DNA from 3 places in the Paenibacillus sp. PDC88 genome. Region 1 is predicted to be linked to each of the others. Evidence: predicted binding sites of a transcription regulator. Region 1 holds the regulator's gene; each other region holds the start of a gene.
The links. Region 1 encodes LexA, which represses DNA repair genes until DNA is damaged. Its sites were predicted from a motif close to CGAACATATGTTCG; they were not measured.
Positions count from the first base shown of each region.

Region 2: the regulator LexA is predicted to act here: its motif matches at 3,321-3,334, upstream of BLW49_RS23780 (YhjD family protein).
Region 3: the regulator LexA is predicted to act here: its motif matches at 2,679-2,692, upstream of BLW49_RS02970 (YhjD family protein).

Region 1 is NZ_FNNT01000002.1:368,568-374,230, forward strand. It holds gene BLW49_RS08300 (methionine gamma-lyase family protein) at 1-198, shown strand, start outside; gene BLW49_RS08305 (MerR family transcriptional regulator) at 284-700, shown strand; gene glnA (type I glutamate--ammonia ligase) at 919-2,247, shown strand; gene lexA (transcriptional repressor LexA) at 2,514-3,146, opposite strand; gene BLW49_RS08320 (LysM peptidoglycan-binding domain-containing protein) at 3,326-3,694, shown strand; gene BLW49_RS08325 (DUF896 domain-containing protein) at 3,856-4,059, shown strand; gene BLW49_RS08330 (hypothetical protein) at 4,108-4,623, shown strand; gene BLW49_RS08335 (HAD family hydrolase) at 4,667-5,449, shown strand; gene BLW49_RS08340 (FixH family protein) at 5,518-5,663, shown strand, end outside.
Region 2 is NZ_FNNT01000010.1:113,982-119,644, forward strand. It holds gene BLW49_RS23760 (phosphoadenosine phosphosulfate reductase domain-containing protein) at 1-123, shown strand, start outside; gene BLW49_RS23765 (LPD1 domain-containing protein) at 218-1,960, shown strand; gene BLW49_RS23770 (aspartyl-phosphate phosphatase Spo0E family protein) at 1,987-2,160, shown strand; gene BLW49_RS23775 (hypothetical protein) at 2,270-3,157, opposite strand; gene BLW49_RS23780 (YhjD family protein) at 3,377-3,760, shown strand; gene BLW49_RS23785 (DNA polymerase IV) at 3,757-5,028, shown strand; gene BLW49_RS23790 (YolD-like family protein) at 5,025-5,366, shown strand.
Region 3 is NZ_FNNT01000001.1:664,016-669,678, forward strand. It holds gene BLW49_RS02950 (hypothetical protein) at 1-542, shown strand, start outside; gene BLW49_RS02955 (YqzE family protein) at 628-840, opposite strand; gene BLW49_RS02960 (N-acetylmuramoyl-L-alanine amidase family protein) at 1,000-1,707, shown strand; gene BLW49_RS02965 (divergent polysaccharide deacetylase family protein) at 1,682-2,470, opposite strand; gene BLW49_RS02970 (YhjD family protein) at 2,718-3,089, shown strand; gene BLW49_RS02975 (carboxymuconolactone decarboxylase family protein) at 3,160-3,534, opposite strand; gene BLW49_RS02980 (hypothetical protein) at 3,605-3,823, opposite strand; gene BLW49_RS02985 (hypothetical protein) at 3,926-4,252, opposite strand; gene BLW49_RS02990 (xanthine phosphoribosyltransferase) at 4,365-4,934, opposite strand; gene BLW49_RS02995 (YkvI family membrane protein) at 5,120-5,663, shown strand, end outside.

The DNA.
Region 1 (5,663 bases):
TGGGATATGCCGGGATATGAACATCCGGTAATTATGGCTGCGGGAACCTTTATTCAAGGAGGCAGTCTCGAGCTCTCGGCTGATGCGCCGATTCGCGAGCCTTATATTGGCTACATGCAAGGCGGACTTACTTATTCTCATGTGAAATACGGTGTGCTCATGGCGTTACAAACGATGAAAAATCGTAATTTACTGTAAGTTTACCTAACACATCATTGACACTTGGTATCATAAAAATGTACAATGATGATATCTTAGAATACTTGGAAGGTAGATGAACGAGATGGGTGACGAAATACGCAGAAACATGGCCTTATTTCCAATTGGTATTGTGATGAAGCTTACTGATTTGTCTGCACGCCAGATCCGCTACTATGAACAGCATAATTTGATCGTACCTGCACGTACCTCGGGCAATCAAAGAATGTTTTCTTTTAATGATGTTGAACGATTGCTTGAGATTAAAGCCCTCATTGAGAAGGGTGTAAACATAGCTGGAATCAAACAAGTGATGAATCCTGTCACGAAAGAGTCAGAGGAAGCAACGATCATCACAGCGGACACCGAAGTGAAGCGCAGAGAGCTGTCTGATTCACAGCTCCACCGTTTACTCAAGCAGCAGCTGGTGTCTGGCGGTAAACGCCCAGGGCAGGTATCCCTGATTCAAGGCGAGCTGTCAAGATTTTTTAATAAGAAGTGATGTTAGTTAACGAAGGGGAACGGGTATAAGGATAACAGGATAAGAAGGCTTAAGCGATCGTAATCGCTTTCTTGACATCTTATCCTTTGCCTGTGACAATGAATGGGACCCATCATTTCTTGCAGCTCTGTAGTGGCGTTATCTGCGGTATATCATCAATCTGCAATAGCAATACTTGTTGTAGCTGATACTTTTAAGAAGAAGAGGGAGAGGATATAGTGAGTTATACAAAAGATGACATTCTCCGCATAGCGAAAGAAGAAAATGTACGTTTTATTCGTTTGCAGTTTACCGATTTGCTCGGAACAATTAAGAACGTTGAAATTCCCGTAAGCCAGCTGGAGAAAGCACTCGACAACAAGATGATGTTCGACGGCTCCTCCATTGAAGGCTACGTTCGTATTGAAGAATCAGATATGTACTTGTACCCGGATCTGGACACATGGGTTATTTTCCCGTGGGTAACAGAGAATCGTGTTGCGCGTCTTATTTGTGATGTGTATATGCCGGACGGAACTCCGTTTGCGGGGGACCCACGCGGTATTCTGAAGCGTGTGCTGACAGAAGCAGAGCAAATGGGCTACACTTCGATGAATGTAGGTCCAGAACCTGAATTCTTCCTGTTCCGTACGGATGCTAATGGTAATCCAACGGAAGAGCTGAATGACCAAGGTGGTTATTTTGACCTTGCTCCTACCGATCTTGGAGAGAACTGCCGTCGTGAAATCGTGCTGACACTTGAGGAAATGGGCTTTGAAATTGAAGCTTCACACCATGAGGTTGCTCCTGGGCAGCATGAGATTGACTTTAAATACGCCGATGCCATTAAGGCTGCTGACCAAATCCAAACCTTTAAGCTGGTTGTCAAAACGATTGCTCGTCAGCATGGTCTGCATGCGACATTTATGCCTAAGCCGCTGTTCGGTATGAATGGTTCGGGTATGCACTGTCACCAATCTCTATTCAAAGACAATGTGAATACATTCTATGATGAATCCGATACTTTGGGACTCAGCAAGACAGCTCGCCACTATATGGCTGGTATTCTCAAGCATGCACGTGCTATGGCGGCAATTACGAATCCGACAGTGAACTCTTACAAACGTTTGGTTCCTGGTTATGAAGCACCTTGCTATGTAGCATGGTCTGCAAGTAACCGTAGTCCGATGATCCGTATTCCGGCTTCCCGCGGGCTGAGTACTCGTGTTGAAGTACGTAATCCAGACCCTGCTGCGAACCCTTATCTGGCACTGGCTGTTATGCTCAAAGCCGGATTGGATGGAATTAACCGTGAGCTGAGTCTACCTGCTCCAATCGACCGCAACATTTACATCATGTCTGAAGAAGAGCGTATTGAAGAAGGTATTCCTTCACTCCCAGCCGATCTGAAGGAAGCATTGCATGAGCTGATCCGCAGCGAAGTTATCACTGAGGCGCTTGGAGACCATGCCTTGGCTCACTTCTATGAACTGAAAGAAATCGAGTGGGACATGTATAGAACACAAGTACATCAATGGGAACGCGATCAATATTTGACGCTTTACTAAAACCGGAAACCCTTGGCGCTCTAAGCGCTCAAGGGTTTTTCTTTTTTTGGTGAGAAAACAATTTAAACAATATTATGACTAGTAGGCTTCAAATTCTTGCTCGTAACGACTGAATGCAGTGCTTAATCACCCGAGTAGGCGAGTAGAGAGCATGCTGGATATTAGTATTTCAGAAACTACTTACATCTTACTACAAAATAAGCCGAGATCTTCTCAAGAAGATCTCGGCTTTGTACATACTATACTAGAAATAAAAGAATGGCAAATTAATGAAGGAAGTCACGGAACAAGCCAATAACCTTACCCAAAATGGTTACTTTCGTAAGCCGGAGAGGTTCGTATGTAGGATTCTCTGGCTGCAAGCGAATATGGTCCTTCTCTTTATAGAACGTCTTAACGGTTGCTTCATCATCTTCCGTCATCGCGACGACGATATCTCCGTTATTCGCTGTTTGCTGCTGGCGGACGATAACATAGTCACCGTTCGAAATCCCCGCCTCAATCATACTGTCCCCGACAACAGATAGCATGAATACCTTCTCCTCGCCAACATATTGCATCGGCAGTGGGAAATAATCTTCAATATTCTCTGTAGCTGTGATCGGAATACCAGCAGTGACTTTACCAACGACAGGAACACGAGCAACTGTCTGCGTAAATTGAAGAACATTATCATCACTATCATCTTGACCAAGCAATTCAATAGCCCGTGGTTTAGTAGGGTCTCTACGAATTAACCCCTTCTTCTCCAGACGATCCAGGTGTCCGTGAACGGTTGAACTGGAGGCCAGACCAACAGCTTCACCAATCTCTCTTACGGACGGCGGATATCCTTTCAATCGGACTTCATTGCGTATAAACTCCAGAATTGCTAACTGCCTGCTGGATACCTTCGACATACCGTATCAACTCCACATAATAACGTTTGGGAAAATTATAGCATAGAACCTCCGTTCGTACAAACATTAGTTCTAAAAAAATACAGAACAATTGTTCTCAAAAACTATTGCCCAAAACACATGTTCGTGTTATAGTGAGTTCTGTAAGGAATGAGAACAAACGTTTGGAGGTTGGAATAATGCTTAAATACAGCACTTATCACAGCATACATTCTAGAACAGATGAATCGACTAATAATAATTTGGGTGAGACAATACATATTATAATGAAGAAGAACAAGCACAGAATAATCCGTTTGATATTGATAGCTTCAATCCTTCTTCTGAGCTTAACGGGTTTCATGACGGTATTTGCAGACGCGGGTCAAGAGGTAGCATACGAGAAGATTGTTGTGGAGCCTGGCGATACTTTATGGGCGATCGGTACAGAGCATAAGCCGGAAGGTATGGATATAAGAGATTATGTTAATCAAATTCAGCATATTAATGGTTTATCCAGCTCTCATATACAAACAGGACAGCTGTTAAAGCTCCCATATTTTGATTGATATGCATAATTCGTTTATGATTTATTACATGCTAAGGACGCGGCTTGATCTGCGTCTTTTTTTATTCTGTATCAAATGCTGACTATACAGGTATTTACCTTGACAACCTTTTCTAATCATGTCAAAGTTAAAGAGACTATGCATTTTGGAGGGGAAGAAAGTTGGATATTGAAAGTCTAGTTGCGCGGATTAATGAGCTTGCCCGCAAGCAGAAGGAATCCGGGCTTAATGATGCAGAATTGACTGAACGGGCTGAGCTTAGAGAGATCTATTTGAACAACATCCGCAGCAACTTCCGTCAGCAGCTGGAATCCATTGAAATTGTGGACGATGTAAGCGGCGACACTTATTCAAAAGGAAAATGATTCAATAAATAGGTACATGCTTTTGTTATAGATTGAAGGAGGATACTCATGGCGAGTTCATTTGAAAGATCAGTGAAGAAAAACCAGCAGAAAATTAATAAAGATCGTAAAAAAAGAGGCCAGCCATCCATCGGATCTGGTGTTGAACAAGAGGATGTATTTAAAGGAAGAGCCTTTTTGTTCCCATTTGTACTCGTTGTCCTTTCATTTATGTTCCTGACCCTTAGCGGCTTGACTACAGGTGGAGTAGGGGCATTTGATTGGGTCGTATTTGCGCTTTATCTTGGACTTGCTCTGATGTACTTTATGCGCCGGCCGTATCTCAAAGTCGGTAAGAAGCGGATTAAGACGATTAAGCTAAGCAGAGAACGTTCCATGGGTGCAGAGGATATTAAGAAAATTGTGTTGGAAAAAGGTTCTGTCATTGTTGAGCGCAACGGTAAAGGCGGTCCTTGGGTGTTCAGCAAACTGCTTAATCTATACGATGTAGAAGCGATGGGAGCACGACTTGTGCAATACGCACAGAATCATCAAATACCTGTCGAAGATAAGAGAGTGAAGTAAGAAGCCTAACATACGATACCATACTTTCGGGGGAGAGAGAAGCATGTCTATCAAAGCAGTGCTATTCGATTTGGATGATACACTCTTATGGGATGAGCGGAGTGTAGAGGAAGCTTTTTATGAAACATGTCTAGTTGCATCGAAGCAAACAGGCGTTGATCCTCATGAACTGGAGACTTCTGTCCGCAATGAAGCAAGGAAGCTGTATGAATCGTATGAAACGTTTGCTTTTACAAAAATGATTGGCATTAACCCTTTTGAAGGATTGTGGGCTAATTTTAATGGAAGTGACAGAGCTGAATTCAAGCAGCTTGAAGAAATTGCTCCTACTTACCGTAGAGATGCTTGGACCAAGGGTCTTCTTGCTCTGGGTATTAATCAGCCGGAACTCGGAGCGGAGCTAGCCGAGCATTTCGGTAAAGAACGCCGAAACCGTCCTTACATGTATGATGAGACGTTAGAGACGCTGGCTGAACTGCAAGGTAAAGTGAAGCTTCTCTTGTTAACCAATGGTTGCCCTGCTCTTCAGCAAGAGAAGCTGGATGGGGTTCCTGATCTGGTTCCTTACTTTGATCATATCGTGATCTCAGGTACATTTGGCAAAGGAAAGCCGGATCCTTCTATTTTCAAGCATGCTTTGGAATTGCTGGATGTATCTCCGGAGGAAGCGCTGATGGTTGGCGATAAGCTCACTACAGATATTAAGGGAGCTCTTGCGTCTGGAATCAGAGCGGTTTGGATTAATCGTAATAACAAGCTGAACGAGGAAGCCTTCACTCCAGACGTAGAAATAAAGCATTTATCTGAAATAAAACAAATGATATAATCTTCCAAGTAACCGCATCTGCTGCAGAGCAGCGGCGGTTTTCTTTTTACTAGAATACAGGAAGGAAGATGAAAATATTGAAACTCTTCTTGCCATCGAACAACTTCAATCCTATCCAGCGTCAAATCTCGACGGGTTTCATTATATTAACTCTATGTCTTCTAATCTCAGGATGCTCATTTGAAGCTTCTTCGGAGCCGGCTGCTCTCATGGA
Region 2 (5,663 bases), on a different contig from region 1:
TCTATGAAGAATTTCTTTGGTCACTCTGTATTCGATCCATACGGAACAGGAGTTGACCAGGTTACAGAGGAAGACAACGAAGCTATAAAGAGAGTACTTGAAAAGAGAAGAAATATGATCTGATGGGTACATGTATGTGTCTATCGCTTGTTCAGCGTCCTGGCGGACGGTAATAAAAACACCTCCGCCTTGCGCGGAGGAGCATGGAGGTATAAATATGTCCCAACAATCAGTTATGTCACTGTTTGATTACTTTATGTTTGAGCAGGATTATCAGGTGGTTGACCAACACGAGATTTTCTTTAATCCACCGACAGCGGTAGTTGCGTCTAGTAGTTCCGGCAATAGAAAACAATTTGCTTACGACTGTGGTGAGGAATTACGGGGTGCACGAAAGCATCTTGCATCTGGCCTGGTAAAGTTCTCATCTGAGTGGCAGACAGCTATGGAAGTCGATCCTAGCCAGGCATATGATTTAGTCTGTAAAGATGGGTTAATCGGCTCACTGAATGCTGAGAATTTACAAGAAGAGGGTTATACTTCTGAGGCTGCTCTAGTTGTGAAACTTATCTGGGACCGTGTAAGTCAACGACCAGCCGATGATTCAGTTCAAAGAAGATATTTCATACAAGCTGTGAATGAACTGAGATCCTTATTTAGAGACGCGAAAACAGTGGATTCTGTTAAATCTGCAGTCTCAGAGCTGCGGATTAATGTTCGTAATGCCCATTACTCGCAATCCGAGTACCAGGTGAAAAAGAATCCGGAACTGTTGTCCTACTCGCATTGGCTGTCACTAGGAGATCGATTCAAATCTCTTTTTGTTACCAAGTCACGGGCAGTGGCAGGATACCGCAAGATATATAAGAGAGCTTTTGAATCAGAGGAAGGACAGGATTGGAATTGGGCAAAGAAACGAAAGAATCAAAGTAACCGACGACAGTCAAATAAAGCCTACTGGGAGCGTAAAGTACCTGATGAGGTAATCCGCTTATCAGAGAAAGCATCCGGAGTTACGAAGCCTGAGGACTTTATTACTCAATACGGTTTTCGTGGAATTCAGTTCGGTAATTGGGTGGATGATGCTGCAGGAAGATACCACGTACTTTGTTCTGGGAATGCTTGGGCAGATCTAGCTTCTATTTTGAATCTTCCTCCAAAAGCGATCTCATTCTATGGTGCTCTTGGGCTTGCCTTTGGAGCAAGAGGGAGTGGTAAAGCAGCAGCACATTTTGAGGTTTCTACCAACGTAATGAATTTGACCAAGCATCGCGGAGGAGGATCCCAGTGCCATGAATGGGCTCATGCGCTTGATCAAAATCTGTATTCATACTCCCATCAATTCTCGAACGGTAAGCGTGCCTTATTGTCCGGTTCTGAGGCAGGACCTCATCTTCCTGCAGAGTTAAAAGAAGCCTTCGCTGATCTAATGAAGGTGATTAAAGAAGGTAATGGCAAGCGACTAGTGAAAGTTCCTGATCCGCTCCCGCTTCCCCAGAGTCGTTATTACGACAGAATTAAAGGGGCATTGGCGTTAAATAATTACGATATAAGTACTGCATTACAGTCCTTGATTGGCCGATATCGTATAAAGAATAATCAATGGATGGATATTGCCATTTTATATTGTAATCTGCTAAAGGAAGCAGGGAAGGAAGTACCAAAGAGCTTCTACATTCCCTCTGATGAAAGCCTATTTTATTCCGATGCTAAAAACATGGGGGCATACTGGCGTCGTGACCATGAGCTCTTTGCAAGAGCATTTGAATCATGGATTGAAGATGAATTGTCAGCGGCTGGTATGACTAACTCGTATTTAGTATATGGAACACAGTTTGGTAGTCCTTACCCGTATGGTGAGGAGAGGCAATTCATTAATGCTTCTTTCCGCAAATGGTGGGAAATCATGCTGCAGCTAGAAATCTTCACAAATGAACGTCTCTGGCAGAATGCGAATTGATAACTCACAAAATGGGGGGATCCGGAATGGCTAGAACCTTGAAAGAGTTACTGAGGGATATAGAGAGGAAACGCGAATGTTTAAATAGAGCTGAGAAGCGACTAGGGATTAAGTCACCATATGTTCTTAAAAAGTCCCAGGAGCTTGATGCATTGCTAAATGAATATGTTGCTAGAACCACAGCTTGCAGGGAGAAATAAAAAGTTTTGGGAACAGGCAGGATAATATCCGCTTGTTCCTTTTTATATGCTTTTTTAGAGTCCCATTACATAGACTACGAATCTGTAAGAACAAAACAAAGTAAGGACACTAAACGCTCCTTATAATATATTGGTCTACTTTCATTTGAGTGGTCTGTTCTATAACATATAGGTTATTGTTTTCAAGCACTAGTCTCAATTGTAGTGCGTCTGCCATACTATCTTTGAATAATGTTTGGATCAATTGGGGGTTTTCACGTATGTCTTGTTCGAGTCGACGTATATCATTGACTGTTCTCTTGTAACTGCGCACATCATGCATAGCATCTCTCGATGCAGTAATTCCAAGTCCAGGTGGTGCTAGTATAATTGCATTGCCACTGATGTCTTTTAACTCGAGCATCACCGTGTACCCTTTTTTTCGTAGCTTTTCATGATTTTCTTCAGTGATCTGATACTGTAATTCTTTAACTCCTTTAAAGATATATGGCTCTATTAATTCTGGCCAATTATCATAGACCGTTTGCAAAACTGATTTATCTGTCCATGAACCATGTTCGTAAACATTAATCAAATAAGCTTCATTTTCGTTTAAATATAAAAACAACACGGGGCCTGTCCTCGCAACGTAGTTACCATCTTTTTCGTCTGGATGATCTCCAAGATGAAGATGGAGTACCCCCCAGTCGTTAAACATGCCATCAAAAAATGAAATTTTGTCAACCATTTTACTGAGATAGGGGGATATATCCTGCCCGTTTTCAAGTACATCTATTAATTTATCAAAACCATTTTTTAAATGGAGTGGGCAATTGAATTCTTTAGCCAGATGTAAACGACGCTTGCGAGTTACTCCTCCTTTTTTTCTTAGATATGTAAAATATCTGATTACTAGTAGATCTTTCTGTGTCGACTTTGAAAAACGAAGTCCATCAGCTACCATATCCTCGATGATAATGTCTTGCCAATCCGAGACTAGATTCATTTCAATATTCACTGGTCCAACACCTACTTTGACCTTATTCGACCATTCTTTTTAAACAACATAAACTATTCCTCTAATGTTATCAAGCTAAATATTAATTGAGTAAATAAAATCCACTGATTTCATTCCAGAAATCAAAACAAGCTAAAATCCTCCTTAATTTTACATTGATAAAAGAACTAATGTTCGCATATAATACAAACAAATGTTCTTAATGTGGGGTGGATAGTAATGTTGAGTATTGGGCTAAATTCAGACGATATCAAAATTGTTAAGGATTATGCTTTATTGCCGATACTACTCGATGTACTGGAGAAGGACTGGGAACTCCTTTGTCGGTCCGATATCAAAACCTCGGAATTGACTCGAGTGATGATTGAACGGTTACAAAATGCGGCAATGAGTGATTTAACCGCAGCTCGAAAGCTAATGCGAGAAAAGAATTTAAAGGTGTATGAGTATCGTAAGACCAATCATGGCGTTGAATTGCAGTATGTAAGCAAGGGATACCATAGAAAGTTGTCTATGCTTTGGGGACTGATTGAAGCAGAAATTGAGCAACGTTCATACAACTACCTTGGGTTTGAGATTGCAGAAATGGGAGAGCAACTATGAAGACGAAAGAGCGAGTCATTATGTTAGCTGACTGTCAGTCGTTCTATGCCAGTGTTGAAAAGGCAGAGCATCCGGAGTACAAAAATCGGCCGCTCGTTGTTGCTGGTGATCCTGAAAGACGTTCAGGAATCGTATTGGCTGCTTGTCCCATTGCCAAATCTAAAGGAATAACTACTGCTGAAAGACTAGGGGAGGCACTGGCTAAGTGTCCGGACCTTGTGGTCGTCAAACCACGCATGCAGCGGTATATCGATGTCTCAATGCAAATTACTGAAATCTACAAGTCTTATACGGATTTGGTGGAGCCGTACAGTATCGATGAACAGTTTTTAGAAGTAAGCGGGAGCCTGCACCTATTTGATTGCACACCTGAAGAATTGGCCCGTTTAATACAAAATCATGTCCAAGAAGCAACAGGAGTGTACACCAGATTTGGAATATCCAATACTAAAATACTTGCAAAGACCGCGTGTGATAATTATGCGAAAAAGAATGCTGCAGGAGTCTACACTTTAACAAAAGAGATGCTACCAGAGACATTATGGAAGCGACCTGTCAGCGACATGTTTATGGTAGGGAGCCGAATGAAACGGCATCTTACAGTAATGGGACTTACTACGATCGGAAGTGTCGCTCAAACGCCATTATCCAGGCTTAAGGATATGATGCGTCGTAAGTTCGGAAAAAATTCGGACATTCAGGCAGAGATGTACTGGAGAATAGCCAACGGGATCGATGATAGTCCAGTGCGCCCTGGCACTCACCAAGATGCACCTAAATCAGTCGGCCATATGATGACCCTGCCCAGAGACTACGGAACCATTGATGAAATTAAGGTTGTTCTGCTGGAGTTGACTGAGCTAGTCTGCCAACGCTGCCGTACACTTGGATTAATGGGGAACGTAGTGTCAGTAGGATGCTTAGGCGCTGATTTTGACCGACCTACAGGCTTTTCTAGGCAACTTAAAATGGAAGACCCGACGAACATAACCAATCAAGTTTACCAATGGGCCTGCAAGCTGTTAGAACAATTCTGGGATGGATTCCCGATTCGTAGGGTGGGTATCAGTTTGTCTCAGCTTTCACCTGACAATGAATACCAGGTATCCATGTTTGACTCCTGTCGTGAGAAATCTATGGCTCTTGAACGAGTTACTGATGCTCTAAAACAGAAGTACGGGGATACAGTTGTCATGCGCGCTGTTTCCAAAACGGCAGCGGGTCAAGCGGTCGACCGATCTGATAAAATAGGAGGTCACTTCAAATGACAACTCGAAAAAAACTCGAAGGTAACGGATTATGGGAGTCAAGTCGAATGATGCTCCCGGAGCATAAAGAGGTAATAATACGGCAGCAGGTTGAAGAAAACAAAAAAACAAAACCAATTCTAGATTCCCAAGAGGTAGAGCTCATCCAACTCGCACTTGCAGAGTCTCTTCATCAACATCGGCGTATAAATTTGCAATTATATGATGAATATAAAGACATACATCTGAGCGGGTTCGTTGTTTTGATAAATGCTTACAAAAGGGAATTTAAATTTGTCACTAATCGAGATGAATGGCATTGGGTAAGTGTTCAGGACATCGTTTCAGTTAGCTCATAATCTAATGAGAATTTTTTTAAGATTGCTAAATAACTAACTAGCAATCTTTTTTATTTTTTATGCATATCTTTTTCATCCATTCAATAATGTTGTAGGAGTATAATATCGTTTTTCTTACTTGTAGTGCTTCTTTCGTTTTTTTTAATTGTATTTATTTGTTCTCAAAATATGAGATAGGGTCTCTCAACATCTGATCCAAACTCTCTCAAATCTTCAGAGAGGGCCTCTCAGTTATTGACTAGCGAATAGGCCTTTCAAAATTTGAAAGGCAGCTTCTCGAAAATTGAGAGGCGAGAT
Region 3 (5,663 bases), on a different contig from region 1:
CCAAAGATATGACATCTTCAACAGACATGCATGATTCACGGTTCATGAAATACAATGGTACACTCGCCTATTGGCAAGTAACAGACCATGATGGGCATTCCATTCATATCGATGCATCGAATGGAGATCAGCTTCCAGACTTTGTCTCCTATGCATCCTCCCCAATTACGATCAGCAAGAGCCTCGAAGGCATTCAGCCTGAAGATCAGCCTGGCAAATTGGAGCTTGCCTCAATTCCCTTCAACCCATCTTCTAATTTGCTGTGGCTGGTCTCTGATCCATTAATGATACACAATGCTGCAGGGCTAATGAAACAGCTCGATCGCCATGAGCGGCTTGTATTTTCTGCGCACAAGCAAAATATGTGGTATAGTGGACCACTGGCAATTACAGGGTATCACTCCTGGAATATCAAGCAATCAGATGAAGCTCTAACCTTCGCTCGAACGGGAACTTCCTCAGCACAAATACGTTATATTCCAATAGATAAGCTGCTCGGATGTGGCTCGTTTTATGTACCTGCACAACATAATGAAGAATGAAAAAAACAGCGCCGAAATCTGAACTGTAAACTCCATTTGACCATTTATCAATGGAGGTGCAGTTCAATCTAAGCGCTGTTTTTTATCATTTCGAGTCCATGTCCATCTTTTTCCGCTTAACTGGTTTTTTGATATCCTTCACCCACATTGATACGCCCATGGGCATCATGCCAAACCATTTCATATGCCACGGTTCCTTCACTTTGTTCCTTTTGTATTTCCGCTCTTCCTTTGGTGTTCCTATATATACGACAACCTGCTCAGTAATATATCTTACAAGCTCATCTCCCTTGGCCATTGACCTGTTCCATCCTTCCACATGATTGTGTATTCGAAGCTTCTCTATATTAGTGTGTACGGGAATAACCCGGATTAAACATATGCAAATCATTCATACCTGAATGAAACCCATAAATCTGCACAGTCTATTCATATGCCAGGAAGGGGGGAAAGCCGCGTGATTACATTTAGCAAATCGTCCATTCTGCTTGCGATCTTATGTATTTTGCTGCTCCAGGAATCATCATTAGCGGCTGCGGAACCGACACATAGCAAGGAGCCAGAAATATCAAATCACTTGTTTCGCCATCCTGTTATTATCATCGACGCCGGTCACGGCGGCATTGATGGAGGAACCTCTGCTGAGGATCTGCTGGAGAAGGATATTAACCTTGCCATTTCACAAAAAATATTCATGATTCTTAAAAGTAAAGGCTATCCTGTTGTGCTTAATCGGGACGATGATTATGCGCTGAGTGATGATAATCATTGGCTGCGGAGTCATTCACGCCATATGAGAGATCTGGCACAGCGCAAGGGCCTCAGTGATCATGTGCCTTCCGATTCGATTGTGAGCATCCATGTCAATTGGAGCAAGAAATCTCGCACCCATGGACCCATTGTGCTGCATCAGCAGGAAGCAAGAAGCTATATGCTAGCAGATTCTATCCAGCAATCACTGAACGAGATGTATGATACCAATCGGCAAGTTGAATGGGGCAAGCCCTTTTACCTGCTTAATCATGTGAATAAACCCTCTGTTATTGTGGAAGCCGGATTCATCAGCAATCCTGAAGACCGCTCTGTCCTAAGCAGCAAAGCAGGTCAAAAGAAGATTGCCCAAGCGATTAGCTCAGGCATTATTTATTACTTGTCGGTAATGTAGATTCTGGAGTCCATTGCCAGACCTGCTTGACCATCTCACTGATACTCATGGTTTCAATCTGACCAGACCAGCGATTAATGGAGTCTCGGATCACACCTGCTGTCAAATGACCTTGCGTTCCTACGTGACCGATCATTACACAGGTGTCCTGAGTCTCCAGCTTTTGTTCTGCGAGCTTCATCTGTCCAGTAATATGAGAAATCGAGTGATGATCATCCAGGAAGATATGATTCTCTACAGGCGGGAGCCCCTTCTGTACAGCCAATTCGGCCACAACGGACTTATGATCTGTTTTGCTGTCGACGAAGAACAGACCTCTTTCCTTACATACATCAAGCACGATGGACATAATACGCCGATCTGTCGTAATTTTCGAGCCCATATGATTGTTCATTCCAATGGCATGAGGCACATTATCAATCGCAGCCTCTACTCTTTTCCGTACCTCTTCATCTGACAGATCTGAAGTAATCGCTCCTGGTCCGAGCCATTCCCTCCTGCCTCTATGCGGCTCCATCGGCATATGAACGAGCACATCAATCCCTTTTTGGTGCGCAAGCTCAGCATCTTTTTTCGTCGTAGGCAGAAACGGCATAATTGCGACATTTACCTTCTCCGGTAAATTCATGATTTCTTGTGTCCCCTTCATCCCGTTTCCCAAATCATCAATAATAATCGCTACCTTCTTCAGAGGCTCAGCATGTGCAGCAAATCCGTCCACATTGATACATCCCATGCTTACAGTGAGCATTATCACGATCATTCGCAAACTTCCCCATTTAAAGGAAGAGAGTACTTTCTTTTTCAATCTTCTTCTTCTTTGCTTGCGTATTGTCATCGCTATAACAGTCCTTCGCGCTAAATTATTGAAGATATATACATTATTTGAATAAACAAGACGAATTATGTGAGATTTTTTATAAATAATGCAGGCATGAAGTTGATAAAACCAAGCTCATTAGCATAGAATAAGAACATAAGTTCGCTTTTGCAAACAAGGAGGGACCCTGATGACATCGGAAATGCTACCGGAAGAACATACACTGATTAAGAGCTATCTTCAGCTCTTGATGGTCATCAAAATTTTTAACCGCGATCTTCAGGTGATGAGTAGCCATGCGGGTTTGAAGACCCCTGAGCTGTATATGGAGATTATCCGGGCGGGCATCGCTCGTGTAGCTGTATTGCTTGAAGAAGTAGAGGAAGAATTTAGACGAATGGATATACATTTGAACAGAGTCAATTTATACGATGGTGAAATTCAGGCATTGGCTTCTATACGGGGACATCACGTTCACATCCATATTCCATGGACCATATATAAAGATGAGCTGTATAAACGGATGCAAATATATCTAGGAGGCATACCCCTCATTTTATAATAAAAACCACCGCAATCTATGCCTGCGACTCAAGAAAAACTTGAGTTGAGCATCGATTCGGTGGTATTTGTTAGTTGTTCAATGCAGCTTGGACACGCATAACGCCTTGAGATAAAGCATGTCCACCGCCGATCGCAGCAGCTACGGCAACCGTCTCCATAATTTCTTGCTTGCTGGCCCCTTTGGAGAGCGCTTCTTGCACATGATATAGGGTGCACACTTCATTATTGGCGAACAAGCCGATTCCGAGCGCAACGAGCTGTTTTGTCTTCAAATCGAGCTCGCCTTCCTTAAAGCATTCTCCCGTAAAATCATGATAGGACTTCAGGACATCCGGCAGCGTCTCTGACAAGTGCCCGATTTGATCCTTATACGCATGAACCTTATTATTGATTAATGTCACATCAGCACATCCTTCGTCAAAAGAATTATATAGACGTATCATTGGTACTTTCTCCACTTGGACTATATCTATGCCGATCTTTGACGAGGTAATTTTTGGACTGATCTGCAGCTTACAGCTCGGTCGGTTTTTGTCTGGGCTCTGAATAGAGCTGAATGCTATAATTTCGATCCAGCTTAACGACTCTGCGGTTACGCCGGCGAACAAGAATCTGGTCGCTGCTCCAGGCAACAATAATGCCGATGACATCATTACTCTCCAGATCATCCCTCACCACACGAATTCGCTCACCTGATTCACGCAAATGGTTTAATTCCTCATCACTTATCATGAGTATCCCCTCCAATACATCCCTATTATTTGTACAAAAAAAGACCTAAATGCGCGCATTTAGGTCTTACGTTGTTATTTACGTGATAAAACCTTATATTGCTTAACGTGAAGCGTGCTCTTTACTGTCATTTTTCTCAAACCAGAAATCAAGCACCTTCGCCGACATTACCCGTTGCTCAACATACTCTATCTGATGAGGTGTAAACTGCTCTCTCCATGAGAAGGATAATTCTTCACACAGGTTCACTACTGTTAGAAGCTCCGACCATGCGACGTAACGTTTATACCAGAAGAACTGAGGATGTTCAAGCATATAGGGATAAAGGTCATCAAACTCCGTGTGCTTACAATCAAGGGCCCGTTCAAAATGAACTTTGGATTTGACTAACTTGTCAAGGAAAAACTGTTCGTTTGCTTCTTTCCCCATTGTTGTTGCCTCCTCTCCCTACTCTTATTTCATTATAAGCCATTATCCTGCCCCGTGCAAAGATAATGAGCAAAAATTAGGCCATTCTAATAAAAATTACCCATATATGAACTTAAGCAAACTTTACGAATCCGTCTTTGAGTGATTCGATCTTCACAAGAGATTCAACCCGAATCCCTTGTTCACGGATCGCACTCGCTCCGGACTGGAAGCATTTCTCGACAACAACACCAAATCCGGCAAGCGATGCACCGGAACGCTCAACGATTTTGATGATCCCTTTGGCCGCATCCCCGTTTGCAATAATGTCATCTATAAATAATATTCGATCCTTCGGATCTATAAATTCCCGCGATACCATAATATCGGTCACAATACCCTTCGTAAAAGACGGCACCCGTTCACAATAGGCGTCAGGATCGGCCAGCAGCGTCTTCTTTCTTCGTGCAAACACAAGCGGTACTCCCATATGAACCGCTGTTGCGAAGGCCACCGGAATTCCCGAAGATTCAACAGTGACAATTCGAGTAATGCCCTCCGCTTCAAAACGCCGAGCGAACTCTCGTCCCATCTCCATCGTCAATTCAGGGTCAATCTGATGATTAAGTATAGCATCCAGCTTCAGCACCTGATCCGATACGACAACACCCTGCTCTACAATTTTTTGTTTTAATATTTCCATGCATATGACCTCCCAGCCTATCCTATGACGTAAAAGTATCACACCTCACCAGCTTCTTTCAAGAAGTTTATCTTCATTTCAGAGTCGGGTCATGTCCAAGTGGACAAGTGCATACCTTGTAAGAGGGCGTATTTACACCCATGAAGGTGCTGCTCTGGCATTTGTAGATAACAAGGAGGAGAAGCATGAGACAGAGTACCAAGGTGCTGCAAGTCGCATTCACCTATGTTGGAACTATTGTTGGTGCGGGATTTGCCACCGGACAAGAAATATTGCAGTTTTTTACCGAATATGGGAAATGGGCAACTCTTACAATATTACTGTCCTGCCTGCTCTTCGTTTGGCTGGGTACCAAAATGATGCTGGTGGCACATGATACCGGAGCTAAATCATACGAAGATCTAAACAGCCACTTGTTTGGCAAAAATGCAGGAAAATGGATCAGCTTCTTCACCTTGTTCGTGCTGATTGGCGTTAATAGTGTCATTCTTGCAGGAGCAGGCTCGGTGTTTATGGAGCATTTGCATCTGTCTTATCAAACCGGACTGTTAATTACGCTTGTCGGCACCTATCTTCTGCTTGGACGAGGAATTCATGCCATCCTGCAGATGAACAGCATCGTCGTCCCGCTTATGATGACACTATCTTTATTCATCCTTTTCCACACCACGGGTCATCCGGGCGCAGCCAATTTTGTGAGGCTGGAACCCGATCGCAGCATGTTCGCAA